One region of the Bacillus sp. Medicinal_06 genome, then DNA from elsewhere that is predicted to be linked to it. Evidence: riboswitches for the same ligand, from Rfam matches in the RefSeq annotation. Region 1 holds a riboswitch; each other region holds the start of a gene.
What was found. A riboswitch is a leader RNA that binds a small molecule or an ion and turns the genes downstream of it on or off. The one in region 1 is predicted to bind thiamine pyrophosphate.
Positions count from the first base shown of each region.

Region 2: another riboswitch for thiamine pyrophosphate. It lies ahead of thiM (hydroxyethylthiazole kinase); the one in region 1 lies ahead of tenA (thiaminase II).
Region 3: another riboswitch for thiamine pyrophosphate. It lies ahead of thiC (phosphomethylpyrimidine synthase ThiC); the one in region 1 lies ahead of tenA (thiaminase II).
Region 4: another riboswitch for thiamine pyrophosphate. It lies ahead of thiT (energy-coupled thiamine transporter ThiT); the one in region 1 lies ahead of tenA (thiaminase II).

Region 1 covers NZ_JBWYHD010000004.1:594-8,152, forward strand. The annotation lists tRNA gene AC1M36_RS10270 (tRNA-Glu) at 1-21, shown strand, start outside; gene AC1M36_RS10275 (CBS domain-containing protein) at 192-611, shown strand; gene AC1M36_RS10280 (DUF3965 domain-containing protein) at 950-2,101, shown strand; gene AC1M36_RS10285 (hypothetical protein) at 2,192-2,524, opposite strand; gene AC1M36_RS10290 (SH3 domain-containing protein) at 2,531-3,604, opposite strand; TPP riboswitch at 4,159-4,270, shown strand; TPP riboswitch at 4,332-4,434, shown strand; gene tenA (thiaminase II) at 4,519-5,214, shown strand; gene AC1M36_RS10300 (ABC transporter ATP-binding protein) at 5,183-5,932, shown strand; gene AC1M36_RS10305 (ABC transporter permease) at 5,929-6,681, shown strand; gene AC1M36_RS10310 (ABC transporter substrate-binding protein) at 6,678-7,559, shown strand, end outside.
Region 2 covers NZ_JBWYHD010000010.1:21,240-28,798, forward strand. The annotation lists gene AC1M36_RS21335 (anaerobic C4-dicarboxylate transporter) at 1-450, shown strand, start outside; gene ilvA (threonine ammonia-lyase) at 519-1,727, opposite strand; gene thiE (thiamine phosphate synthase) at 1,882-2,529, opposite strand; gene thiM (hydroxyethylthiazole kinase) at 2,545-3,354, opposite strand; TPP riboswitch at 3,425-3,535, opposite strand; gene AC1M36_RS21355 (siderophore ABC transporter substrate-binding protein) at 3,642-4,583, opposite strand; gene AC1M36_RS21360 (iron ABC transporter ATP-binding protein) at 4,657-5,415, opposite strand; gene AC1M36_RS21365 (iron chelate uptake ABC transporter family permease subunit) at 5,409-6,362, opposite strand; gene AC1M36_RS21370 (ABC transporter permease) at 6,370-7,323, opposite strand.
Region 3 covers NZ_JBWYHD010000006.1:327,274-334,832, forward strand. The annotation lists gene AC1M36_RS17005 (transcriptional regulator) at 1-768, opposite strand, end outside; gene AC1M36_RS17010 (hypothetical protein) at 877-1,020, opposite strand; gene AC1M36_RS17015 (cytochrome ubiquinol oxidase subunit I) at 1,295-2,650, shown strand; gene AC1M36_RS17020 (cytochrome d ubiquinol oxidase subunit II) at 2,643-3,668, shown strand; gene thiC (phosphomethylpyrimidine synthase ThiC) at 3,838-5,598, opposite strand; TPP riboswitch at 6,016-6,131, opposite strand; gene lldP (L-lactate permease) at 6,364-7,559, opposite strand, start outside.
Region 4 covers NZ_JBWYHD010000002.1:53,052-60,610, forward strand. The annotation lists gene hpt (hypoxanthine phosphoribosyltransferase) at 1-128, opposite strand, end outside; gene AC1M36_RS03895 (ABC transporter permease subunit) at 311-1,216, shown strand; gene AC1M36_RS03900 (peptide ABC transporter permease) at 1,209-2,108, shown strand; gene AC1M36_RS03905 (hypothetical protein) at 2,352-2,564, shown strand; gene AC1M36_RS03910 (hypothetical protein) at 2,751-3,083, shown strand; gene AC1M36_RS03915 (PspC-like choline-binding domain-containing protein) at 3,519-4,121, shown strand; gene AC1M36_RS03920 (class D sortase) at 4,290-4,910, shown strand; gene thiT (energy-coupled thiamine transporter ThiT) at 5,003-5,668, opposite strand; TPP riboswitch at 5,764-5,865, opposite strand; gene AC1M36_RS03930 (FeoA family protein) at 6,065-6,292, shown strand; gene feoB (ferrous iron transport protein B) at 6,289-7,559, shown strand, end outside.

The DNA.
Region 1 (7,559 bases):
GTTCGAATCCCGTACGGGTCATAAAAAAGAGTCAGCAATTAGCTGACTCTTTTTTCTTGTGAAAATATAATGCGAAAGCTTTTTCCTTTTGTATATACGATAACATTAATTTGAAATTCCCTTTATTTCATAATAAATAAAGGGAATTTGGAAAAACTATAGTATGTATAAGAAGGAGGGAATAAAGCTACATGACAACAGTTAGAGAATTTATGAGTACCGATATTGTACAGTGTACACCGCTAGATAATGTATATGAAGCTGCTGTGAAAATGAAAGAAGAGGACATTGGAATGATTCCAGTTGTAGAGAACAATCAAGTGGTTGGTCTTGTCACTGATCGTGATTTAGTTGTTCGTGGAATTGCTGAGAAACATCCCGGGTCTAATAAAATTACAAATATCATGACTACAGGAATTGTGTCTGTTTCTCCTGATGACTCTATTGAAAAGGCTACAGAGTTAATGGCGCAGCACCAAATTAGAAGACTACCTGTAGTTGAGAATGGCGGGCTTGTTGGGATGTTAGCGTTAGGTGATTTAGCAATAGCAGAGAAAGCTGATGATCAAGCAGGATTTGCTTTAAGTGAAATTTCCGAGCATACAGAATAAAGGAATATCTGCAGATTATTTTTCGTTTAGAGAATAGGTAAGATTGGATACGTTTTATTAATAATGTAAATAAAGCTATATTGTGATTAAAGCGTATCCAAAATATTACGCATAGATATAAATATGCTTCATTAAATGTATCTGGAGAATGACATATGTTAAGTTCATTTGAAATTTTATTTAACAATTTCCATTACTAATTTTTGTTATGTTAAAAAATGATATAATAATAAATAAAAGCTTCATAAGGAATTTTGAATATAATAATATTTATAATATTATGATTATCTACTAAACTATCAAAGATTTTATATAAATAGAAACGGAGGGGAAATAATATGAGGGAGGTACAGAGTAATCCAAATTGGAATTTGGTTACAGAGGCTTATGTGGAACCAACTAATTTTGCAGATTTATTTTCCTTACTTGTACCAAATCATCCAAAAGGCGAAGGAAAAGAACGGACAATTTTAGCTTGGAAAGAAAAAGAATTTTATAAACAGGAAAACTTGGCTCCGTTTATTTTATATGGAATGAATAAAGTGAAGGAGTTGCCACAGTTTCATAAAGATGAAATACCAACTTTAGTTCGTATTGTTCGTTTATGTCAGGACATCGGTTGGTATAAGGAAGCTTATACATTTATGGTGAACCATAAATTAGATGAATTTGTACATACATCTATGGAATATGAAACGTGGGATGTTTTAACCCAAGTTGTGGCTTGGAACTACTTAATTGTAAAATATCGCATCGGGAAATCGGAAAATAGAGATGTAATGATATGGGAAAGAATTAAATTTAATGAGGAATGTATTGAAAAATGTGAAAAGCTATTATCTCATAAGGAAGTAATGGAACTTACATTTTTTTATATTTGCAAACAGGCAAAACGATTGTCCAAAGAAGAATTGGATCAAGAGATGATGAATTTAGCAATATACTGTAATACATACGTTTATGACTTATACATATATGACTTATTAAAAAAATATCGTAAGTGTACGGATTTTTTAACATATTATGGACCGAGTCGTTCTGTTGTTGCATGTCAAAGGGCTGTAATCGCTCAAATTTCTGACCGCCTTAATCCGCTAAAAACTACTCATGTGGATGATTATCTTTATGTAATGAAGGAAATGATGGAGCATATGTCATTTGAGTTTATGAATCGATACGAGCACTTCATTGGAAAACTATTATCATATGTACCATTTTTTGAAATGATTCAAGTTCCGCAACATGCATATTATTGTGAAGAGTTGATGTATGTTTGTAAAGGAATTGAACATAAAGAAGAAATCCTGCGGAATTATATATTTATACAATTACACGATTGTTTACCGTCATTTATTAAGCAATTTCTAAAGAATAAGCGTTATGCAACGATTCATGATATTTTATTTTACTGGTGTGATGATGAACAACGAATGGGCTTAGAGAAGAAATATAATTTAAGTTTTATTTATGAACGATATGCGTGTGGATAAAAAGAAATTTTTCAATATAATGTATAGATGAAAAAAGGGGTCTCATTTTAAGTGAGACCCCTTTTTTCGTCGTAAATGTAGAAGGCTGTTCTAAGCTTCTTGTTGGTTCTTACGGTGTTCAGGAATATAAATATATTGGGAAATGATGGTTAGCACCCCTATAAAAAATACAGGGAATATAGCAGCCATATGAAAACCACTATAAATAATATTTGTTATTAAGCCGCTTATAATAATAAATGCAGTATATATATGAGAAATTTGTTTCTTCAGTCGAATTTTGAATGCTTCCATCAATGATTCAATAGCAACAAATGAGATGACGATACCCAAAAAGACAAGGTTCGTATTGTAAATGACTAAGCAACAGATTAAACCGAGAAAAGCTATATACTCAATTATTAATGGTATATTACGTGACATATAATATTACCGAACCAAATAAGGCAGTGGATTTACTGCGTTTGTCTTTTCAAAATTCCATTCACCATTATGTAATTCAAAATGGAGATGTTGTCCAAATGAATGACCTGTATTTCCCATATATCCTAATAATTGCCCGGTTTGAACTTGATCACCAACTTGTACTGAACGGTCTTTCATATGAGCGTAAACGGTTGTATATAGTTTACCTCGAATATGATGTGCTACAAATACGACATTTCCATAGCTAGCAGAGTAATAAGACTTTATAACTTTACCTGCAGCAGCTGCATGAATTGAAACATTACCTGGTGCGGAAATATCTATACCATAATGCATTTGTTCCCAGCGCATATCAAATGTAGAACTAATCGTTCCTTGAGTAGGGAATTTAAAAACAGCAGGAATAGAAGGAGCGGCTTGTCTCGTTTGTGGTTGTTTTTGAATAATATAATGCTTTGCTACAAATCCGTAAGATGTTCCGAAGCGAACTTTGTACCAGGTACCAACTGTTTCTATAACAGTGACTTGTGTTCCGTTTTGTAAAGCCCCAATTACAGCAGTATCTGTTCCAGCTCCACGGCGGACTTTTAAGGTAGGTGTAGCAACGTAAAAGGAAGATTCATTTTGTATTGTAACCCCTTTTACTAATGCTTCTGATGTATGAGATACAAATTCTTTTTTTACATATCCTTGTTGCCCATTATGTGAGACTTTATACCAATCCCCTTTTGTTTCTTGGACGGAGATGAATTTACCATTGGATAATCTATCAATAATAGAGGATTTGATATTTGGTTTAGAACGAATATTTAACACATTGGCATTTACGATATAACTATTGTTCCGTTCAGTATATTTAGTAAACGCAATATTTGTTTTTTTTAAGGAGTTAGTTTTATCTCTTGTATTTATCCTATTATTCAAATATAATATTTCTGGGCCTGGTTTTATATGTTGAATGTTTTGTGTAGGCAATTCTTGGGCTGCTGCAGTACGTGTGTCTACTTGATTTATGGATGGAAGTAGAGATGTGACTGCGACAGTAGTTGCCGTTAAAGCTGTAGCTTTCTGTTTCATCTAATATTAGCCCCCCATCGATGTATTAATATATTTTTTATTATAGTATAAAGATATAATATTTTGTGCATTGTTCACATAACTGTAATATGATATGTGAAAAAAATAACGACTTTTTAATGGAATCGAAATATATTACAAGAATAACAGATAAACAATCATTAGAGTTTGGATAAAAGATAATTATATAAATATCAGTTAAAAAATCGACATAAAACCTTTCTTTTTGAGTGGGAGAGAGGATCCGTCCATGGATAGAAGCGGTCAGGGCCTTTTTCTGCCCCATGCCGTGTGAAAACAAAAAGTGGGGATAAATGGAGAATTGTTTTTGCTTTCATAGCCGTAGCTCATATGTCGAAAAATCAAAATGGAGTTATATAGTATTTTCAGAATAAATATAGAAATACAAATTGAAAAAATGGAAGAAGAACGTTTTTAGGTGGGGAAGAGAATCCGCCTATGCATAGAAGCGACCAGATCCTTTTTAAGTGCCATGCTAATTTAAAACAGTTGCTGATAACACATGACAATGTTATACTGACTATGGTAATTTCATATTGTGCTAGGAGAGCTGGTGTTGCCAGCTGAGAGTAAGACCGAAAGTCTTTTATCCTTTTACTACCTGATCTAGATTATGCTAGCGTAGGGAAGCAATTCGGACATGAACATTAGGTCCCCGTTTCTTTGCGTAAAGAAACGGGGCTTTTTTATTTGCCAATTTAATAGTGAAAACCACTAGGGGTGCTTTGCATGCTGAGAGAGGAATAATCCTTAACCCTTACGGACCTGATCTAGGTAATACTAGCGAAGGGAAGTGGAGCAACGAATAAATGTATTTTTATTTGCTGAACCACTTCTTATATAGAAGTGGTTTTTTATTTTAATAAATAGATATAAAGGAAGGGGAAATATAAATGAAATTTTGTGAGAGGTTATTTGAAACTGTGCAGCCTGTTTGGGAGAAAAGTCATAACCATCCATTTGTAACTGGAATGGGGGATGGCACGTTAGAAAAAGACAAATTCCAATATTACATCGTACAAGATTATTTATATTTGCTAGACTATGCGAAGGTTTATGCAATTGGAGTTGTAAAGGCAACGAATCCATATGTGATGGGGAAATTTGCAGAACAAATAGATGGTATTTTAAATGGAGAAATGACGATTCATAAACAGTATGCAAAACGTCTTGGTATTTCTATACAAGAGATGGAGGAAGCAAAGCCATCTGCTAAAAATTTAGCGTATACAAACTATATGATGTCAGTATCTCAAAATGGCACGCTTGCAGAGTTAATTGCGGCTCTTCTTCCATGTATGTGGAGTTATTGGGAAATTGGAAAGCGTTTAAATGATATTCCAGGAGCGAGGGATCATGAGTTCTTCGGAGAGTGGATTCAAGGATATAGCTCAGAAGAGTATGGAAGTCTTTGCATTTGGCTAATGGATTTATTAAATGAACTAGCTGAAGGGAAATCTGAACAAGAGCTAGCTAGATTAGAAGAGATTTTCTTATATTCTAGCCGATTTGAGTATTTATTCTGGGATATGGCGTATCGTAAGGAGATGTGGGGTTTTGAGGAGCAAGAGCATACTACAATTTCATAATGTTTCCTTTCATTATGATGAAAAGCCAATCATAAACGGTCTAGATGCTTCCGTGCAAGAAAAAGAGTTTGTTAGCATTATTGGGCCGAGTGGCTGTGGCAAAAGTACATTGTTTCGTTTAATTACAGGATTAGAAGAACCTACGGCTGGAAATATTCAACTGACAGAAACAACGAGTCATCCTGTAGGGTATATGCCACAAAAAGATATGCTTCTGCCGTGGAGAACGATTATTGAAAATGCAGCATTGCCGTTAGAGTGCCAGGGGATAAAGAAAAAAGAAGCACATGTAAAAGCAAAAGAGCTGTTAGAACAATTTGGTTTACAAGGATACGAGAACAAATATCCGAAAGATTTATCAGGTGGTATGCGGCAACGAGTATCCTTTATTCGAACCTTATTAACAGGCGGGGACGTTTTGTTGTTAGATGAACCTTTTAGCGCATTAGATGCTTTAACGAAAGCAACGTTGCAAGAATGGTTGTTTGAACAATGGAAACAGTGGCAAAAAACAATTTTATTTATCACACATGATGTGGAGGAAGCGCTTTTTCTTTCCAATCGAATTTTAGTTGTGACCGAGCAGCCTATTACCACTTTGACGGAGCGTATTGTACCACTTGGAATAGATCGCTCAAGAAAAGATTTGCATAAACCTGAGATATTAGCTTTAAAAGATGAATTACTTAGTATGCTGCAAAGGCAGGTGCTCGTATGAAGCGTGTGACAGAGTTATTACCTGCACTGATTTTAAGTAGCATACTGCTCATAGCTTGGGAGGTGGGAGCTAGAATTGTTGACGAGATGTACATATTGCCATCTCCTACTGCAATTCTAGCGAAAATGTGGGCGTTGCAAGATATATTGCTTACAGTTCATTTGCCGGCAACGTTATACGTGGTTTTGATAGGAGTTGTTATTTCCATTGTACTTGGTGTGGGGCTCGCGATGTTAATGAATGCTAGCACATGGATAGAAAGAGCATTTTATCCGTTACTAGTTGCATCACAAACGATTCCAATTACAGCGCTAGCACCATTGTTTGTTTTATGGTTTGGATATTCAATTTGGAGCAAAGTAGTTGTGACCGTTTTGATTACATTTTTCCCAATTGCCGTAAATACGTATGATGGGTTACGCAGTACGAAAAAGGAATGGGAGGAGCTTTTAGTTACATATGGTGCAACGAAAAAAGATATTTTTCTAAAGTTAAAATTGCCATCTGCACTTCCGTACTTTTTCTCTGCTTTAAAAATAGCTGTTCCGCTTAGTGTAATTGGAGCAGCGATTGGCGAGTGGCTTGGTGCACAAGCGGGTTTAGGATACTTTAGTAAACGAATGATGACGCAGTTAGATGGGGCAGGCGTATTTGCACCGATTGTACTGTTATCATTACTAGCTATTTTCTTTGTATTACTCGTTTCGATATTAGAAAAGAAATTCATTAGTTGGAGGAAACATTCATGAAATTATTCAAGCGCATCTTTGTGTTTACATTATTAGTTGTAATGATTGCAGGATGTTCTAGCAATTCAGTATTAGAGAAGCAAAAGAAAGAGAAAGAAATTACAGTGATGCTCGATTGGTATCCAAACGCGGTTCATAGTTTTATCTATGCAGCGATTGAAAAGGGCTACTTTAAAGAAGAAGGAGTAAAGGTGAATATTAAATTCCCATCTAATCCAACCGATCCATTAACGTTAGCGGCAGCAGGAAAAGTAACAGTTGGTCTATACTATCAGCCAGATGTTGTCATCGCAAGAGCAAATGAACAAATTCCAGTGAAATCAATTGGAGCTGTGGTCCGTTCACCACTAAATCATGTTGTATCGTTAAAATCAGCAGGTATTAAATCACCAAAAGACTTAGAAGGTAAAACAGTTGGTTATTCTGGAACACCTTTAAGTGAGGCATATTTAAAAACGATGGTAAAAGAAGCTGGTGGAAATCCTAGTGCTGTGAAAGTAGTAGATGTTGGATTTGATTTGGTGCCGGCGTTAATTACGAAAAAGGTAGATGCTGTCACAGGTGCTTACATTAACCATGAAGTTCCTGTTATGCGCCATCAAGGCCATGAGCCAGCATACTTTAATCCAGCTGAGTATGGTGTACCAAATTATCATGAACTTGTTTTTGTCACAGGTGATAAAACATTGAAGAAAGATAAAGAATCATTACAAGCATTTTTACGTGGTGCGAAAAAGGGCTACGACTTCATGAAGAAAAACCCAGATGAAGCACTAAATATTTTATTAGATCATCAAGAAAAAGAAAACTTCCCGCTTGTTCCGGAAGTTGAAAAAGAAAGTATGAAAATTTTATTAGAGAAAATGGAAACGAAAGAT
Region 2 (7,559 bases), on a different contig from region 1:
GTATCTGGAAATGTCTTTAAAGCCGGTGCTACAGCTGTTGTTGCAATTTTCGGTATCGCTTGGATGGGAGACACATTCTTTAACGGAAACTTAAATATGATTCAAGGATCCATTCAACATCTAGTAACAAGTGCACCATGGTTATTCGCTATTGCGTTATTTATCCTATCTATCTTACTGTATAGCCAAGCAGCTACAGTACGTGCTTTAATGCCTCTTGGATTATCACTTGGTATTTCACCAGCACTTCTCATTGCGATGTTCCCTGCCGTAAACGGATATTTCTTCATTCCAAACTATGGAACAATTGTCGCTGCGATTAACTTTGACCGTACAGGAACAACACGCATTGGTAAATATGTATTAAATCATAGCTTTATGATTCCTGGTCTTGTCGCAACGTTTGCTTCGATTGGAATTGGGATGCTACTTATTTCAATTATGTTTTAACATAGAAAAGCACAAACTTATTCTGAATAAAGTTTGTGCTTTTTCATTTCATCAAACGTAGAAATTGTTCATTCAACAATTTCTACGTTATATCCTTTCTTTTCTATCCCACTCAATACTTCTTCAATATGGTTTTTATCTTTTGTCTCTAATGACAAATGGAGCTGTGCATATCCTGGAAACACTTTTGTTCCAATCCGCTCTAAATGAATATGTAATATATTTGCTTCAAAACTTTTTACAATTTCGAGTAAATGTTGCAAATGTCCTGGTTTATCTTTAATCATTGTTGCAATATGAACAAAGCGGCCCGCTTCAACCATCCCATGTTCAATAATACGAGTAATAAAGTTAACATCAACATTTCCACCACTTAAAATCGACACCACTTTTTTCTCTTTCACAGGAATTTTTTGATAGAGCAAAGCAGCTAATGAACTAGCACCCGAACCTTCCACTAATAATTTATTTCGTTCCAATAACATTAACATCGTTCTCGCAATTTCCATTTCATCCAGACAAAAAATATCATCTACATATCGCTCTACAAGCTGAAATGTAAGTTCTCCTGGTCTTTTCACTGCAATTCCATCTGCCATAGTTGGTGAAGATTCCACAGTAATCACTTTCTTTTCTTTGAAGGATTGCTTCATCCCGGGACAAGCAAGCGCTTGTACACCATATACTTTCACCGACGGTTTTTGTTCTTTAATCGCCATTGCAACACCTGCAATTAAACCGCCACCACCAACAGGACAAATAACAGCTTCGACGTCCTCAAGCTGCTGCAATATTTCTAACCCTACCGTCCCTTGACCAGAGATTACAGCATCATCATCAAATGGATGTACAAATTTCGCTCCTGTTTGTTCTTTCAAATCTAGCGCATAAGCTAATGCATCATCAAATACATCACCTTGCAACTCTACATGTGCACCATATCGCTTAGTCGCAAGTACTTTACTAAGCGGTGCACCTTTTGGCATCACAATCGTACAGGGAATATCGAGCATATTACTAGAATAGGCGACACCTTGTGCATGATTTCCAGCAGATGCTGCAACAACTCCATTTTCTAATTCACCTTTATCAAGAGAAACCATCTTATTATAAGAACCACGCACTTTAAAAGAACCTGTCTTTTGTAAATTTTCGAGCTTTAAATACACTTCATTATGTGATAGTTCACTAAACGTGCTCGAATAATCTAGCGGTGTCATATGGACAATGCCTTTCATTTTCTCATGAGCAGCTACAATATCCTGTAATGAAATCATGTTGTACCCTCCGAAACAAGATGTATTCATATATCCTAGTTTGAGCGGCATAGTTTATTTTATTCTGTAAAAAAGAGCCATTTCTATAATCAGTGTTTTTCTATATATCGGAGTTTCAACGATATATAGCATATCCTCCACAAAAAAATGACTGTCAGTAAAGACCAGTCATTTTTTTCGTACTTTCATAAGGTGAATCTGCTAAACTTATCGCTGAAATAATCGAAACTCCATCTGCCCCCGCTTCTATAACAGAAGCAGCATTTTCAACGGTAATCCCTCCAATTCCAACAATCGGGACTGTAATTCCCATCTCTCTAAAATGCCGCAAGCCTTTCGTTCCTTGTACCGCTTTTGTATCTTTCTTCGTGCTCGTTGGAAAAATTGGACCCACACCTAAATAATCCGCGCCATTTGCAATTGCAAAACGAGCTTCTTCTATTGTATGAGTAGATACCCCGACAATTTTATCTCCCATTTTTTCACGAACTGATGTAATTCCTTCATCATCTTGTCCGATATGAACACCATCTGCCTCTAACTCGATTGCTAGTTCTACATCATCATTCACAATGAAAGGTACATCATATTCTTTGCAAAGCGCTTGTAACTGCTTTGCAAAACGCACTCGTTCTTCTCCAGTTAAAGCATCTTCACCTTTTTCACGAAATTGAAAAAGCGTCACTCCGCCATCTAACGCTTCCTTCATTACTTGTAATGGATCCCGCTTGCAGTTATTACTCCCCATAATAAAATATACTTGCAATAATTTTGACATTTGTTGTTGATCAATACGTGCCATTCCTCTCATCCCTTCTTACTGCACCTCTTGGATACTTCCATGTTGTTCAATATCACCTTTAGTAGTGTTTGCTAACTGATTCAAAAATTCAATTTGGAAACTTCCTGGTCCTTGCTCTACTGTTTTACTTGCAGCTCTTTCCGCTGCTACCCCATAAAACGTTAATGCTGCAACCGCTGCTTTTACATAATCCTTTTCAACTGCTGCAAATGCTCCCATTACAGAAGTTAATAAACAGCCTGTTCCTGTCACTTTCGTTAAAATTGGATGACCATTGCGAACAATGATTGTTCGCTCACCATCTGTTACAATGTCTTCTTTTCCTGTAATAACAGCGACTGTATCTAGTTCATCTGCTGCTTGTTTCGCAATTCCGACAACATCACCATTTCCAGTACCAGCGTCAACACCTTTAATCTCCCACTTTTCATTGATAACATTAGCAATTTCTGCTGCATTCCCGCGAATCATCGCTAGTTTCACTTCACTCGGAATATGTCTTGCAACTTCTGTTCGATAAGAAGTTGCACCTGCACCAACTGGATCAAATAATACTGGTACGTGATGCACATTCGCTGATTTCCCAGCAAGTAACATTGCTTCTACTTCTTCAGGACGAAGTGTACCCATATTTAAAACAAGTGCTCCGGCAATGCTTGCCATTTCTGCCACTTCTTCTTTTGCGTATGCCATAACAGGTGAAGCTCCTAATGCGAGTAAACCATTAGCTGTAAAGTTTGTTACAACGACATTTGTAATATTATGCACAAGTGGATTGAATTCTCTTACTTTCCCCACTACTTTTGCGATTTCTTGTATATTCATTCTTTTCATCCCCTAACTTTATTATGGGAGATACACAAAAAGACACTTCGCGTATGCAAAGTGCCTGAACATGTGCTGCTTACACTCTCCCTACGCTGGCATTATCCAACAGGTTCCAATGGTCAACGGGCGGTTTAGCCGTACTCTCAGTCTGCATCCGCAAACTCCCATGTGCTCTTATTCATCTACTTCAGAGTCTACTCTTATTCTCGTAAAATAACAAGTTCTTTACTTTCTTATAAAAAAACAATGATAGGAAATGAATCCTATCACTGTTTCTCATCTTATTATTTTAAGGCTTTAGATACTTCTTTTACCATCGCTGATACAGACTCAAGACCGCCACCAGATAGGTACCAGTAGTTTGCATCTAAGTAAACTACATTGCCGTTTTTCGCAGCATTTGTTTTGCTAACAATTTCATTTTCCACAACTTGTTTTGCAGAAGATTTACCGCCAACAACAGCACCTCTATCGATTACAAATAAGTAATCTGGGTTTTTCTCTAAGATATATTCAAATGAAATCTTATTACCATGAGTATCCGCTTTAAGTTCTGTATCCACAGGAGCCACACCAAATACGTCATGAATAATGCCAAAGCGAGAATTTGGACCATATGCACTTACTTGACCGTCATTTGCTAAGATAATTAAACCTTTTTTATCACTTTTCGTAGCTTTTTCATTTAATGCTTTTATATCTTTTTCAACTGCTGCAATTTCTTTTTTCGCTTTATCTTCTTTACCGAAAATTTTTGCTAACATTTCTGTGTTTTCTTTAAATGACTTCATATAATCTTTTGTATCTTGTTCTACATAAATTGTTGGAGCAATTTTTTCAAATTCTTTGTATGAATCAGATTGTCTTCCAGAAATGATAATTAAATCTGGATTAATTTCATTAATTTTTTCAAAATCTGGCTCTTTTAAACCACCAACGTTTGTATACTTTTTATCTTCATATTTAGAAAGGTATTTTGGTATATTCTTTTGTGGTACACCAGTTACGTCAACACCTAATTTATCTAATGTATCTAATGAACCAAAGTCAAATACGACAACTTTTTTCGGGTTTGTTTTAACTTTTGTTTCTCCTAATTTGTGCTTAATCGTAATTTCTTTACTTTCACTTGCTTCTGTCTTCTTATCAGAAGAAGCATTATTGCTACATGCTACAGCTACAATAGCAAGCATGAAAGTTAATAATAGCATTGCTAATTTCTTCATTTCCTTCACCTCTATAAAATTTTTAAAATTATTTTAAGTCGATAGTAAGTTATTACTATCAAAATAACTTCCACTATGAAAAATAAATACATATATTATTGCCAGCTATTTTTTCAATATGAATATCCATATCGTAAATATCTTTCAAAACAACCGGATCAATAATTTCATGTGTTGCTCCCTCTTTCATTACTTTTCCATCTTTCAAAGCAACGATGCGATCGGAGTAACAAGAAGCAAAGTTAATATCATGAATGACAATTACAATTGTTTTGCCAAGCTCTTCAACTAAGCGTCTCAGCACTTTCATAATTTGGACAGAATGTTTCATATCTAAATTGTTAAGCGGCTCATCTAGCAAAATGTATTCTGTATTTTGAGCAATGACCATCGCAATATATGCTCTTTGCCGTTGCCCACCACTGAGCTGATCTAAATACTTATATTGAATATCTTCAAGCTCCATATAACGGATTGCTTCTTCAATATGATTCCAATCTTCTTTTGATAGATTGCCTTGTGAATATGGAAATCTTCCAAAGCTAACTAATTCCCGAATTGTAAGTCTTAAATTAATATGATTTGTTTGCTTTAAAATAGAGATTTTCTTGGCAAGTTCATTACTATTCCATTCGCCAATTTCTTTATCCTCTATATAAATTTCACCAGAATCTTTTTTTAATAACCTACTTATCATCGAAAGAACTGTACTTTTTCCAGCTCCATTCGGCCCAATAAAGGATGTTATTTTCCCTTTTGCTATTTTAATAGAGACATCCTCAACAACATTTTTATTTCCATATTGTTTTGATACATTTCTTACTTCTACCATGTCTTGCTCTCCTTTAATAGAAGATAGATGAAGTATACTCCACCAACAAAATTCACAATAACACTTAAAGTTGTATTAAATTCAAACAATCTTTCAACAATCAATTGTCCTCCTACTAGAGCAATAATACTAATAAAGATAGAACCTGCTATTAAATATTTGTGCTGATATGTACGTAAACATTCACGTGCAACGTTAACTACAAGTAATCCTAAAAATGTAATTGGTCCAACTAATGCTGTAGAAATAGAAACTAGAATCGCAATTACAATTAACAGTTTTTTCACAACTTTATCGTAGTCTACACCTAAATTAATAGCCTCTTCTCTTCCTAGTGATAATACATCTAATAACTTCAGTTCCTTATACACATATGCAATAACTAATACAATTCCGATAATAGACGTTACAAGTAACTCTGTTTTTACGTTATTTACACTAGCAAACATTTTTCCTTGTACAATTTGAAATTCATTTGGATCAATGAGCACTTGCATAAAGGAAGATAAACTTTGGAAGAATGTACCAAATATTAATCCGATTAACAATAAGAAGTAAATATTGTTGCCTTCCCTCTTGAAGAGAAACTTATAAAGGAATAGCGAAAATACAACCATTAAACTTATCGATATAAGAAAGTTAATATTTGTATTCATCATCGCGATATGCTGTGATCCAAACACAAACACAACAAATGTTTGAATAAACATATAAAGTGAATCTAAACCGATGACACTAGGTGTTAAAATACGGTTGTTACTAATTGTTTGAAAAATCATAGACGAAAACGCAATTGCTCCGCCTGTTATAACCATTGCCAACAATTTCTTTCCTCTTCTTGGCAATGCATAATCTAATGTATTCATATTTAAGTTAATAAATAAAAATATCCCAATGGCTATAACTGATAAAATGGCAAGCACTGCCAACATTTTTTTATGATTTATTTGTTTTCTATGTTGCATATGCGTTTCTCCTCATCAATAAATAAAGGAAGATTCCGCTTCCGATTACCCCTACTGTAAGACCGATAGAAATCTCGTACGGATAAATCACGACGCGACCAAGTATATCGCAAGCAAGTACGAAAACTGCTCCGAGTAAAGCAGTATGTGGCAAACTATTTTTCAAATTATCCCCGCGGTAAATCGAAACAATGTTTGGAATAATAAGCCCTAAAAATGGAATCATTCCGACAGTTAAGACAACCAATGCAGAGACTAAAGCGACGATAATGAGACCGATATTTAGCACACGGTTGTAATTCATCCCTAAATTCGCTGCAAAATCTTCTCCCATTCCAGCAACGGTAAAACGATTTGCGTATAAAAAGGCAATGATCACAAGCGGGATACTTAAATATAAAATTTCATATCTTCCCTTCATAATCATTGAAAAGTCACCTTGTAGCCATGAATTGATATTTTGAATTAAGTCATATTTATAAGCAAAGAATGTTGTAATGGAACTAATAATATTTCCAAACATAATCCCAACAAGTGGAATGAAAATTGTATCCTTAAACTTAATTCTCTTTAAAATTTGCATAAATAAAAATGTGCCCGCTAACGCAAAAATAAATGCTACCAACATTTTTTCAAGTGGGCTTGCTGACGTAAATAGCAACAATGAAACTAAAACGCCTAACTTTGCGCTATCCATCGTCCCCGCAGTTGTTGGAGATACAAACTTATTTCTGCTCAATTGCTGCATAATTAAGCCACTTATACTTAAACTAATACCGGCTACAATAATACTAATTAAGCGCGGTAATCTGCTAACAAGTAAAATTTGGAGCTGTCCTTGATCTAAATGTAAAATGTCTGTCGGCTTAATATCTTTTACACCGATAAAAATAGACGCAATTGATAAAACAATAAGCATGATAAACAAATATCTTTTTTTCATAATTTCTTCATGGTGCAGATTATATTCTATCGTTATCATTTGATTTCAAACAGACTATAATCCTATCATTTTATCCCCCTCATCTATACATAGAATGATATAAAACATAAAGTGAAACTTTAATCAGTGTGGGTTTTCTCCATCCCCCACTGATTATTAGTTGAACCAATCGAGCTTTTACATGCAGTTTGTCTTCCACCTAACTTCTTTGCTTTCACAGAATTTTGAGGTGGGAG
Region 3 (7,559 bases), on a different contig from region 1:
TGAAGAAATTCCTCCTAAACTACGATGATAAGCAACATACGATTGATCAATTACATTCACCTGTTTTTCATATGTGAACGTGCCATCTTCTTTATATTCTTTCGGAAATGCCCAGCCCTGCCTTGGATAATCCGCTAAAAATTGAATCACTCCCTGATACTGCGCTTCTGAAATTTTTCCGTACTTTTTCATATAAGAGAATGCCCTTGGATTTATGTAAGACGTCGTTAATATGTTGTTTTGCATTCCATTATCTGCATCATAATAATCAACATAGTTTTTTCCTTTCTTATTATAACGAAGTACAGCATCACTCAATTGATCCGCAAAATATTTATACCGCTCTTCTTTATACATATCATAGGCACGATATAGCTGTTCGATAATACGAAGGTCATCAATAAGAGCATTCGTAGCTGCCTGTCTGTCCCCTGTTTCAGAAATCTTCCATAAAACAATATAAGCGGGATGTACAAAATAATTTTGGATCACCTTTACTTGTTCATCAAACAATGATTGATTGTCTATATCAAGCGTATATTGTAGCCATAACCCTGCTGATTCTGATAACGCTTCACGTCCAATTGCCTCATTCGTTCCTACTTTCGAATCAGCTATTCGATATGTTGCGAGCGTCTCATTCTCGTTCATCATATGTCTCATAATAAAATGTTCTGTCCGATTGCCTTGTAGTGCAGTCCAAAAAACAATTCCACCTAACACGATAAATAAAGTACACGCAATCCCTATATACAAACGCTTCCGCACATTTCCTCACCTCTATAATAAGACTAACCGTAATCTAGATAGAACATACAGAAACATAAAAAAAGACAATCCTTTAGATTGTCCCTCATTTTCTATCCTTTGCACATGTTAATTAGCCTCTTTTGTGGGGCGGTACAGTGATTGTACAAGATGATCATATTCACGCCGTGTAATTTCTTTATTGTATAACTTTAATAACAAATCTTTATGCTCTTTCGAAAACGCCATTTTTCTAATGACTTCAGGATACATACAAACATCCCCTCCGTTTCCCGTGGACTTTCAGCTTGTCCCTCTACAAATGAAATTCCCTTAATAGAACTAACGTTCGCATAAGCATTATAAAAGATTTTGTTCTAAAACACAAATGAAATATTTCCACCTTTCTTTCGTTATTTTTCCTGAATATTCCAAAATCATAATATCATATTAAGTTTTTAAAATACATATATATATTTGGCATTTTTTTGAATAAATTTTCCAGTTCAATCAGAAAATAATGGCAAAAATGAAGAGGAGTAGAGTTATGGATACTGTTACATTGTCACGGGCTTTCTTTGGGTCATCACTAGCATTCCATATCATTTTTGCAACCCTTGGAATCGGACTATCTTTGATGATTTTTATAAGCGAAGTATTATATCACTGGAAGAAGGATTCAGATTACGCTGTTATGGCAAAAAGGTGGACAAAGGCTTTTGCCATCCTTCTTGGTGTGGCAATTCCTACTGGAACAATCGTCGGTGTACAAATTTCACTTCTTTGGCCTGGATTCGCCAAAATTGTCGGACAAGTGATTTCTGTTCCGTTTCAGATTGAGATTTTCGCATTCTTCTTAGAAGCTTTGTTTATGTCTATTTACGTATACGCAGCAGATAAATTGCCACCGTTCATGAGATTAATCTCACTTTTTTTTGTCATGCTTGGTGCAACTGCATCCGCCGTGTTAATTACTTCAGCAAATACATGGATGAATACACCAGCAGGCTTTTCTATGAATCCCGATGGCTCTGTTTTTAACGTTGACCCGTGGAAAGCATTCTTTAATCCCAGCTTTTTCACAAGCTCTTTTCACGTCGTCATTACAGCTTATGCAACCGGAGCAGCCGTCATTGCTTCTATCGCTGGATTTAAATTATTAAAACGAAATGTGAGCGCAAGGGAGATTGCTTATCATAAAAAAGGACTATTTTTAGGACTTGTTGTTACCTTTATTACAGGCGCAACTATGTGGCTTTCTGGACATGAATCAGCCATCGCCTTACATGAGCATTCTCCTGAAAAACTCGCATCAGCTGAAGCTTTATTTCAAACGACATCACATGCTCCCCTATCCATTGGTGGAGTTGTTGATCCTGAAAATCTTGAGCTAAACTATGCACTCGAAATTCCGAATATGCTCAGCTTACTCGTTGGTTTAGACCCTAATACCGTTGTAAAAGGGCTTAATGAATTCCCAAGAGAAACATGGCCACCGTTTTATACACATACACTGTTCAACTTAATGGTTGGTACAGCCGTATTCACCTTTGCTGTAGCAACCATTGCCCTTTTATATTGGTATTTTATCTATCGAAAAAAAGAAGCAAAGTTACCGAAGTGGCTGCTATGGGCAACTGCTGCATGCGGGCCGATTATGATACTCGGTATTGAATTCGGTTGGATTTTCAGTTGTAGTGGACGTCAGCCTTGGACCATTTATGGTATGCAACGTACAGTTGATGCTGCAACACGTGCTGACTTTGTTGGACCTTTATTCATTTTATTTATCATTTTGTATATCGGACTTGGCGCGTTAACAATTTTCGTGCTGCGGACGTTCTTTAAAAGACATCCGCTAAAAAATGATTTAGTGCAGCAAGGAGGAGATCCTCGTGCATGAGGCAAGTATTGCGATTATTATCTTATGGGCCATTATCTTCGTATACAGCATTTTAGGCTCCATTGATTTTGGGGCTGGATTTTGGGGTATGGCATACGCGAAGCACTCGACGCTAGCTGGAAAACTTGCCAATCGGTATTTATCGCCAACATGGGAAGTAACAAATACATTTCTCGTCTTTGTCGTTGTTGCATTCCTTGGCTTCTTTCCAAAAGCAGCTTTTACACTCGCAACAGTCATGTTTGTGCCGGTAACATTAATTTTAGTTCTCGTTGCCATTCGCAGTACATTCATGGTGTTTGCTTATTCTGTACCCAAATATGAACATGTTCTTCGCTCTATTTCTGGTATTACAGGCCTCTTAATTCCGGCCTTATTAATTACAGTTTTACCTGTTACAGAAGGTGCTTATATTACGACCTCTGGCGGAAAAGAAGTTCTATTATATGGGAAACTTTTATCGAGTCCAGTAATTTATTGGTATATGTTATTCGGATTAACTTCTGAGTTATTTCTGTCCTCTCTTTTTTTAGCTGACTTTGCGAGAGAACAGCGTTCAGAGGATACCTACCGTGTTTACAGACGAAATGCCATCATACTTGGTCCAGCAACACTCGTTACGGCCATCATCGCCCTTGTTGTAATGGATCCAGAAACACATTGGCTCATGCAAGGATTAATTAAACAGTTCCCTTGGTTCACAGTCTCCATTATTTTATTTGTAATCGGGTATTCTTCCCTTTGGTGGACAAATAAAAAATACGATTCACTTGGCTGGCCGCGCATCGCTGTTTTAGCAGTTGTTGCACAGTATGCATTTGCAAGCTACGCTTATGGCGTCGCGCATTTACCATATATCATTTACCCGGATGTTACTGTATTTACAAGCTTTACAACGAAAGAAACATTCTATGCGCTGCTCATCCTCTATGCAATCGGCATCGCCATCTTACTTCCAGGCTTTATTTTCTTCTGGAATTTATTCTTAAAGGATCGAACATTCCTAAAGGAAAAATAATAATAGCCCCCTTTGCTACCGTCTTAGCAAAGGGGGCTTCTTCTATATTTAAGTTAGGTACATGTGATCAATCAAGTAAAGAGGTGTTTGGGAGCAGTACATATTTCCCCCATCTCAAACACAAAGGAAGGAGAGAGAAAATAAACTCCCTGAAAAATCTCAAATTCAATTATTGATATAAGTGACTACCAGCTTCTTTAAACTCTTCTGCTTTTTCTTTCATACCTTTTTCAATTGCTTCTGTTGTTTCTAAATCATTTTCTTTTGCATATTCACGAATGTCGTGTGAAATTCTCATACTACAGAACTTCGGACCACACATTGAGCAGAAATGAGCTGTTTTTGCTCCTTCTGCTGGTAATGTTTCATCGTGGAAGTCCATTGCACGTTCAGGATCTAAAGATAAGTTAAATTGATCGCGCCAACGGAATTCAAAACGAGCTTTTGAAAGTGCATCGTCACGTTGCTGCGCTGTTTTGTGTCCTTTTGCAAGATCCGCTGCATGTGCCGCAATTTTGTACGTAATAACCCCTTCTCGAACGTCATCTTTGTTTGGCAAGCCTAAATGTTCTTTCGGCGTTACATAGCAAAGCATTGCAGTACCAAACCAGCCGATCATCGCCGCACCAATTGCCGATGTAATATGGTCATACCCAGGTGCGATATCCGTCGTTAAAGGTCCAAGCGTATAGAATGGTGCTCCTTGGCAAATTTCAAGCTCTTTATCCATATTTTCTTTAATTAAATGCATTGGTACATGTCCTGGTCCTTCAATCATGACTTGAACATCATGCTTCCAAGCAATCTTCGTTAATTCTCCAAGTGTTTCAAGCTCAGAGAATTGCGCTTCATCATTTGCATCCGCAATCGACCCTGGACGTAATCCATCTCCTAGAGAGAAGGAAACATCGTACTGTTTCATAATTTCACAAATCTCTTCAAAGTGAGTATATAGGAAGTTTTCTTTATGATGGAATAAACACCACTGCGCCATAATCGAGCCACCACGTGAAACAATACCTGTTGTACGTTTTGCTGTAATTGGAATGTAACGAAGTAGCACGCCAGCGTGAATTGTAAAGTAGTCAACGCCTTGCTCTGCCTGTTCGATTAACGTATCACGGTATACTTCCCACGTTAAGTCTTCAGCGATTCCGTTTACTTTTTCTAGCGCTTGATAAATCGGCACTGTTCCAACTGGTACAGGAGCATTACGAATAATCCATTCACGAGTTGTATGAATATTTTTCCCTGTTGATAGATCCATGATTGTATCTGCGCCCCAGCGTGTTGCCCATGTCATCTTCTCAACTTCTTCTGCGATAGAAGAAGAAACTGCGGAGTTCCCAATATTCGCATTTACTTTCACGTGGAAATTGCGTCCGATAATCATCGGTTCTGCTTCTGGGTGGTTAATGTTTGCTGGTAAAATGGCGCGTCCTTCCGCAATCTCTTTACGAACAAACTCTGGCTCTACCCCTTCACGAATCGCAACATATTCCATTTCAGATGTAATAATACCTTTGCGAGCATAGTGCATTTGCGTTACGTTTGCACCTTCTTTTGCGCGAAGTGGTTTACGATCCATTTGCGGAAACACAGGTGTATGATTAGATGCAACTTTCACACCATCATCTTCCGGTTTCATTTCGCGTCCTTCATACTCTTCTACATCTCCGCGGTCAACAATCCAACCACGGCGTGGCGTTGGAATTCCCTTTTCCAACTCTACTTTGTACTCAGGATCTGTATATGGACCACTTGTATCATAAACACGAATTGGTGGATTTGGTACACCATTTGTATCGCTTTGTGCAATCTCACGCATCGGCACTTTCATACCTTCATGCGGACCATCAACATAGACTTTCTTACTCCCTGGTAAACTCGACTTCAATTCAATTTGCTTAGCTGAAACAGATTGCTTCATAATTTGTGTTTCCTCCCCTTTATCATTTCAGTTGAATCTAACTTGCTCAGAGTCTTGGGCCATCTTCTGGACAATTCGATTCTTACTTCAGCGGCTAGAATGGGCGGGGGCTTCGCTTCTTCCGCCGAGGCAAACTGCGCCTCTTCGGCTGAAGCTCCATCCCCCTCTCATTCTGAACGAGCCGCCTCCGCTTTTCTTGTGATCCAGCTTCGCCTCCTAGCCCTTCACATCTAAAAACCTTCCGCACAAGAAAGTAAAAAACACTTTCTGTACGGAAGAACTTTAGCCGTCAGGGCTAAACAGTCGGCTCCACTTTACATGTGACAAGGACGAGATTAAACTTGTGGCCAGCGCATGCCAAAATAAAAAGAGCCAGGTCCATAGTAAAACAAGGACCTGGCTCATAAAGACATCGTTATGTAAAGCCGTTAACTTCCCTACGCTGGTACGAGCCAGATCAGGTCCAGAGGGTTAAGAAGTTCTCGCACTTCTCTCTCAGCCCAAGCTTCTCTTGGGCACCCCTAGTTTATCACTGATTTAATTTTCAATACTTTCTTATCATACACGATAATCAGAAAAATGCAAACAAATGAATCTTAATTTTTATGTGTCGTTTTTTGTATGTTGGTCGATATCCTTTGTCGAATAGTCGATATGTTAGTAGTTTCCGCCGATATATTTAGAGAAACAGTCGATATATTTAAAAAATCGCCGATATCTCAAAAAAGATGCCCGCACGCGCCCGCCCGGGCATCTTTTTCTTATTTACGGTATCATCCAAGTTAAATAATAAGCTTGTACATATGTCATAATCCCAACAATGATTACGAAGAATAGACTATGTTTTACTGTGAAGCGGAATAAATCAGATTCTTTTCCCGCTAATCCTACTGCCGCACAAGCTATTGCAATCGATTGCGGAGAAATCATTTTACCTGTTACACCGCCTGTTGTATTTGCCGCAACAAGTAATACTTCTGATACGCCAACTTGCTGCGCTGTAATAGCTTGCAGGTTGGAGAATAATGCGTTTGCCGACGTATCTGATCCTGTTAAGAATACGCCGATCCAGCCAAGGAATGGTGAGAAGAACGGGAATAATCCACCTGTTCCTGCTAATGCTAACGCGAGTGTTGACGATAAACCAGAATAATTTGCGATGAATGCGAATCCTAATACGAAACCGATAGATAGAATTGGCATTTTTAATTCTTGTAATGTTTCTTTAAATGTTTCAACTGCTTGTTTTGCGCTCATTTTAAGTACAAGGATTGAAATAATACACGCAATTAAAATCGCTGTTCCTGTTGCTGATAGAATATCAAACTTTAATACTGCATCATAAGGCGTTGGTTTATTTACAATTGGTTCTGCCTTCATTACTAAATTGTGCAGACCTGGAATTTGAAACTTAAAGACAAGACTTTCCAACGCCCCGCCTGGAGCAAATAACGCTTTGAAGAATCCTTGACTCCAAATCACAACCATCACTGTCAAAATAATAAATGGTGACCAAGCCTTTACAACTTTTCCTGCCGTTAATTTTGGCATAGATGTCGCAGTTGTTGTCGCTGCCACTTCAGCGTTCGCTTGATTAGATTGATAAATTTCTTTCGGTTGCCATACTTTTAGGAATAATGCTAAACACACTAAGCTGACAAGTGCTGATGTAATATCCGGAAGTTCTGGTCCTAAAAACGTAGCTGTAATAAACTGTGTAATTGCAAATGAACTACCTGCTACAAATAATGCAGGCCATGTTTGTTTAACCCCTTTGAAGCCATCCATTAAAAATACGATAAAGAACGGAACAAATAATGATAAGAATGGTAATTGATGTCCTGCCATTTGTCCGATTTTATGAGCATCAATACCCGTTACTTGCCCCGCAACTGTAATCGGAATTCCCATTGCTCCGAACGCTACCGGCGCTGTATTTGCAATTAAACAAAGTCCAGCCG
Region 4 (7,559 bases), on a different contig from region 1:
CCTTTTAATACAGCAATCACTACGATTTCTTCTCCTTCAAAATCGCGCTCAATTTGTAGTGCAAGTTCTTTTACCTTCGTTTGTAATGCTTCTTCAGAAATTAAAGTGTCTTTTATTTCAATATTCATTGAGATCCTCCTACGTTGTAAAACTTGTGAACATTTCGACTGTAAAGGATTGAGGAGGAAAAGTCAAAAGGATATATATTTGATAAAGGTTTATGTTAGCAAAGTCAGAATAAAATAAAGTGACAATTTGATTTTAGTGTTTCGTGGTAGATTCATGTTCGAGAAATTGAGAGGAGAATGGAATGTTAAAAAAAATATCTTCAATCATTTTTCAATTATTTATTATGATCATGCTATTTGTAGTGATAGTAAGTCTTCCTATGTTATTTATAAAGGGGAAGCAAGTTGGGATACATATAGAGCATTTTTTTACACAATGTATACATGTTATCTCTGCACTCATACATCCAGAAGAGTTAAAGATGAAAATGGCTACACAAGTAGCGACTGTTTCAAACAATGTGCAAATATTTAAGATGCAAGAAAGGGAATTTCCCTTATTTCCACTTATCTTTAAGCCATATGCATATTCGCTCGTGCTTATATTTGGAGCACTCGTAGTTTCGCTCTGTTTGTCTTTTGTATGTAGTATGATTACAGCGATTATACCAAGGCGTGTACAGAGAGTGATAGAAGAAGCTGTATGTTTTCTTAAAACAATCCCAGATATCTTTCTGATTTTTTTTCTTCAACTTATAATGGTAACAATATATAGGTATACCGGAGTTTTATTATTACATCCATTCTCTACAATGCAAAATTCATCGATTGTATTACCAATTCTCATTTTAGCTATTATTCCTACCATTTCTTTATTACAATTCCAAATGCTACTTATAAAGGAAGAGCAGAAAAAAGATTATGTTCTGTTTGTGAAGGCGAAAGGTTTTAGTAGTCTGTATATTTTATGTAAGCATATTGTTAGCAATATCGTGATTTCAGTTGTGAATCATATGGAATCAATATTATTAGCTTTGATAACGAGTTTATTTGTTTTTGAGTACATGTTTCATATTAGAGGTTTGTTTTCAATTTTGATTAGCGGTCAAGATCCAGCAGTTATCGTTTATTTGCTGATATTGTTTATCGTACCTATGCACGGAGTGATATTGTTATTGAATTGGTTAAGGAGGAAGCTGTATGCGTAAACAGCGTTATATATACTTCTTATTTCCTATTATTCTATTATTAATTATTAGTTTTGCACTTCCATATTTTCAGAAGGAACCTAAGGTAGTGGAATATCGATACAATGAAAAAGGAGAAATTGTTGAAGCGGCCCCTTTTTCCATGTCCTCTGAACATTGGTTTGGAACGGATCGAGAAGGAGAAGATTTGTTTTATAAAGTAATAGAAGGAGCTAAGTATACAATTTTAATATCATTTTTTGTGGCGGTTGCTAGAGTAACCATTTCTTTATTGATGAGCTTGTTGGTTCGTAATGATAAGTGGGGATTTTCTTTTTTACAACGTGTTACTGTTAGCTTGCAATTTTTCCCCCAAACATTATTTTGTATTTTATTTCTAACCCCATTTATCATGTATGAACTACGAACGAAACCTATTGTCACAAATATAGAATTATTATGTATACAATTGATTGTATTTGTGTTTGTGGCAGTTCCAGGAATGACACGATTTTTTCAAAAAGAGGTTCAGCACATTTGGAGACAAGAGTATGTGATAAGTTCCCTTGTATTAGGAGGTAGTAGATGGCATATATTTCGGACTCATATTATGAAAGTATTGCAACCACAAATTATATTTCAAATTGGAGAACAGATGGTGCAAGTATTACTAATCATGTTACATCTTGCCATTTTTAAATTATTTTTAGGGGGAACAAAAATTGTTTCTGGGCAAGCTCATGATCAATTTCATATATATTTTCCATACTTAAATGACTGGGCAAATTTAATTAGCTATTACTATGGCGAATTAATGCTAGAGCCAAGAGTGATTATAATTCCAGTTCTGTTCTATATGCTTCTTTTATTTTGTATGACGAAAGTAGTAAACGGATATAGACATAATATATAAATGCAAATTTGAAAAACGAAATGAAATCATTCTTTTTAGGAGGGAGAGAGCATCCGACCATACATAGAGGTGGTCAAACTTTCTTCCTGCTTTATGCCAAGTGAAAACAAAAGGAGAGAACGAGTGCAGGTCATTTTTTTATTTTTAAAAACGGAAGTCTTTTTACAAAAATATCCACAAAAAGGTCTGATGATATGATATAATAACTATATTAAGAAAACGCTTCCATAAAGGGTGATAATCATGAAAAAGAAACAGTACTCAAGTATTACATTTATAAAAGCATTGCTTCTAACAATCGTTCTTGGTATGTTGGCTTATATAATTGATGTTCCTGCTATTCGAGTTTCACTGATTGGAATGACTTTAGTTCTTGGTGCGATTTCTCATGGAATGCTGCTCCAACTGTATGAAGCTGGATTAGATGATATGAAAGAATATATAGATAAAAAATGATTTCAAAACCTTCATTCATTTAAATGGAGGTTTTTTTATTCCTTACAAAAATGTAAGGTAATTTGTAAGACAAATCGATAGTGGAGTAGTGATATTTTGGATAAACTTATAGGTGTAAGGTAAAAGGCAAGCACATTTTAGGTAAAATACGCTTTAGGCATTATATGTGAAAAGGAGTAGGAGGGAATGGAGAAACGTTGGATGACCATTGCTTTATTATCGGCTAGTAACACTATGATACTAGATGAAGAGATGAGCCTTTCGCACTTATTTGATCGAAAAGAAGATCATTCTTCTTCACAATTTACAATGAAATGGTGTAAATGGAGCGAAAGTTGTAATTTTGAAGAAGAGACCCCTAATAAAGAGCAAAGAATCATCTTTACAAATCCTATTAAAGCATGGTCCTTTCAACATAGTAAGTGTAACGTCACTAATCACTTAAAGAAAACTGAGCCGAGACAATTAGTTATTACTCCAGATCCTTTTACTTTACATTCACGTGAAAGTAACAATTAAATACTGAGACACAGAAAAAGCATTGTAGAGGGAATCTACAATGCTTTTTTAGTGAAGATAAACATCTATATAAATACGGATTGAAAAACCGAAATAAAACCATTCCTTTTAGGGGGAAGAGAGAATCCGCTCATAGGTAGAAGCGATCGGTTCCTTTTTTTAGCCCCATGCCATGTGAAAACAGAAGGAGAAAAGGAGTGAAGACCTTCTTTTATTTTCATAACCGTAACTTATATGTCGAAAAATCAAAACGGATATATATATTATTTTAAGAATATAATAGGAAAATAGTAACGATAAAATATCTAAAGTAACAAAAAAGATAAAATTATTACATTTATATTACAAAAATGTTGTTTGTTTTTATAATTCGTAATATAATTTGGTTATAGAGGTAGAAACCAAAATAAATTATTATTTGGGAGACTGGGAAAAATGAAAAAAATTATTTTGCTAGTTTTAATGTCTGTAATGTTTTTAGTACCTGCCGTTTCTTATGGAGAAACAAGTGAAAATGTGAATCAGGCTATCCCGAAAGAAGAACAAGCTATACAAAAAATGGGATGGGTAAAAACTGGAGATGCATGGTATTACTTTGATAAAGATGGAAAAGCTCATGAAGGCTGGTTAAGTTATAACGGAAAATGGTATTACTGTATAGATGGAATGATGGTGCAAAACGATTATGTTAGAGTAAATGGAAGAGATTATTACTTAGGTCAAGATGGTATTATGCAAACTGGTTGGATACAGGATGAAGATCGCTGGTTATATACAAACCAAGATGGAGCATTTAAAACTGGTTGGTTAAAAGAAGGAAATAAGTGGTATTACATCCATCGTGGATTAATGAGAACTGGATGGGTAAGAACTGATACAGGTTGGTATTATATGAATTCGAATGGCACGATGAAAACAGGGTGGCTACAAGAGAGTGGAAAATGGTATTATTTAAAATCTGATGGTGCAATGGCAACAGGCAAACACTTGATTAATGGTACTTGGTATGTATTTAAAGATAATGGCGTTATGCTTTAAATATTTTGAATAAGAGGCTGCCGAAAGTAGTTGAATAGCTACTTTTGGCAGCTTTTTTGCTTTGTAAATTATCTTTGCATCTCGGATATATCTTATAAATACATGAGAAGTGGTGTTAAAAAGGGTATATAAGGAGAGAAATAATAATGAGGAATGGAGGGATTAAAGGTGACATTTCTAAATCGTATTGGAGTTGCCTTCATGATAATTGGTATTCTTGTTGGTGCTTATTACTCTTTTGAATGGTACAAAGGAAAAAGTTCGGCGCAAGATTTAACGATAGAAGAGGTCAAGCAGTTTGAAAGGATAACATCAAAAGACACTGCTACTGAAACAAATGCAAATTCTCAAGTACCCTCTTCTCAAATCCAACACAAAGAAGGAGAGAAAGTAGCTATATTAAGTATACCGAAAATCAAAAAGAAATTTTCGGTATACTGGGGGACGAATAATACTACATTGAAAAAAGGTGTAGGTATGTTTGTTAGTGATATGACAACAGTACCACCCCAAGGAGGACATACTGTATTAAGTGGACATCGTGATACTGTATTTACAGAATTAGGAGAGCTGAAAGAAAAAAATCATCTTATCGTGGAATATGATAATAAAATTTACTCGTATGAAATTCAAAAAATATGGATTACAGATGCTGATGATCGCACAGTTATTGTAAAGAAAGAAGCACCAACATTAACATTGACGACTTGTTATCCATTTGATTACATAGGCGATGCCCCGGATCGATATATTATTGAGGCAAAATTAATTGCTACTGATTCAAAATGAGATTACAGTATTTTTGTCTTTAGCTATTTAGAATGAGAGAATGTGAAATAGAGCATTGATATAACTCACTAAATTAAAAAGAAGAGCGCCATTTAAGCACTCTTCTTTTTTGTGTTTATATTATATACACCTGCACTTTTGAATAAGCGTGGCGCTGTTGTAAATAGAAGGAGTAATAATACTGTACATAAAGCGAAAGAAGCAAGCATCGTACTACCGTTAACAATCAATGAATAAAGAACAGCTGACTGTCCTGGCGGTGCGTATTTTCCAAAGAAGATAACACCGGCAATAAAGTGACAGAAATAACGTGCAAAGCTACCAACAAATGTAGCAAGGATAATATAAGCGACCACTTTTTTCCCCTGATTGTTTTTTGGTGAAGATTTATCTTTGCGACTACCTAGACTAGATGGTTCATTACTAGGACTGGATGTTCCAAGTGCTTTTTGAATGGGACGATAGAATAAACCGGCAAAGCCGACAAAAGCAAAGGCAACGAAGTACTCAATGAATGCTTGCACTGGCGTTAAAATATAAGCATCTCCGACTACAATTTGCAGCAGTCCCCAAATCAAGCCTCCTAAGAAAGCCGTTTTGAATCCCCAGCGGTAAGCGATAATAAAAATAGGAATCATAGCAAATGAAACAGAACCGCCTGTTGGAAGTTTAATTGATAGTGGTAAAATGTCGATGATCAAGGCAAAGGCTGCCAGGATTGCAGATTCAATCATCGCTTGTAAATTGGTGTTACGCATATTGTCATTCCCCCTAAATCCAAGTTGCACAAAAAAAGAATAATGTATCATAGGGAGATATGAAATACGTAAATAAAAAATGATGGGGTAGATGTATTTCGACGTTTGCACAATTCCTACGTTAGCATTAACTAACAGGTTCTAAGGGTCGGAATATTATATTCCCTCTCAGCAACGAGGCTCCCCCTGTGATAACGAGATTCTTTGATTGTTAGATTCATTGTAATTGAAATGGATGAGAATGGCAAATGGGTATTTATATAACGGAAAAAGTATGAAAATAGAATTGTTCAAAAATGTTAACAAATAGGTAGGGGAATGCTATAGTGAGTGATTCATGCAATATGATATAATTTATCTGAAAATAATTATCATTCTCTTTTGAGGAGGGGGATTATGAGTCTAGTTGACATCAAAATAGGTGAAAAGGCACTAGTGAAAAATATACAGGCGTTAGATAAGTTGTTAAAGCGGAGATTAGCTGCTTTTGGTCTTTCTGAAGGAAGTGAACTTCGTGTAAAACAAAAAGCGATGTTCAAGGGACCATGTACACTAGAATGCCGTGGGCAATTAATTAGTATTCGTCATTGTGACGCGAAAATGATAAAGGTGGAATTAGCGTGAATAAGGTTGCATTGCTAGGGAATCCGAACACAGGAAAAACATCATTATTTAATGCGTTAACTGGTTCCTATGAATACGTGGGAAACTGGAGCGGGGTAACGGTAGAAAAAAAGATTGGTAAGTTAAAGAATAAGCAAGGGACATTAATTGATTTACCAGGTGTATATGATTTAAATCCTGTCTCGCGTGATGAAGGTGTCGTTACAAACTTTCTATTAAAAGAAGAATTTCAACATATGCTGAATATTGTTGACTCTTCTCAATTTGAGCGCAATATGCATTTAACATTGCAACTGCTGGAATTTGGTAAGCCAGTTTCAATTGGGTTAAATATGATCGATGTTGCAAAGCAGCGCGGGATTGTTATTGATGTAAAAAGATTATCAGAAATATTAGGAGTAACGGTCGTTCCTGTTGTTGCGAGAAGCGGGAAAGGCTGTGAAGAGTTACTTGCTACTTTGCATGAGAGTGATAAAAAAGAGAAAAAGCCGTTCGTTCTTTCATATGGTGAAAAAATAGATGTAGGAATTGCAGAGATTATGGGATTTTTAACTAAGGAAAATTATGAACACCCAAGATGGCTTGCAATTCAATTTTTAAGCAATAATGAAGTAGTGGAACAAGAAGTGAGTAGATTACCGATTTATAAGGAACTTGTGGCAATTCGCTCTAATCTGGAAGAAGAACTTGATGGTACATTAGAGCAGCATATTTATAATACACGTGCAGCGTATATTGAAAAGTTCAAAACAAATGTCATTCAGCATGAAAAAGAAGGAAAGGTTCCTTTTTCGGAAAGAGTTGACCAGTTAATTACACATAAAGTTTTGGGACTTCCAATCTTTTTAGCAGTTATGTTTTTTATTTTTCAGGTTACGTTTACGTGGATTGGGACGCCTTTGTCGGATATGCTTGATGAATTTTTCGGTGGGCAACTCACCGATTGGGTAACAGCGGGCTTAACAACTATTGGTGCCTCTGATTTTATTCAAGCGCTTGTTACAGAGGGGATTATTGCTGGTGTTGGTGCTGTATTAGTATTCGTCCCACAAATTTTTGCACTCTTTTTCTTTATTTCATTACTAGAAGACTCAGGATATATGGCACGAATTGCAGTTGTTATGGACCGGATTATGGAATTCTTCGGTTTAAATGGGAAGGCGTTTATTCCAATGATTATCGGTTTTGGTTGTAACGTACCAGGCATTATGGCAGCAAGAACAATTGAACAAGAGAAAGAGAGGCTGCTTACTGTTTTAGTAACACC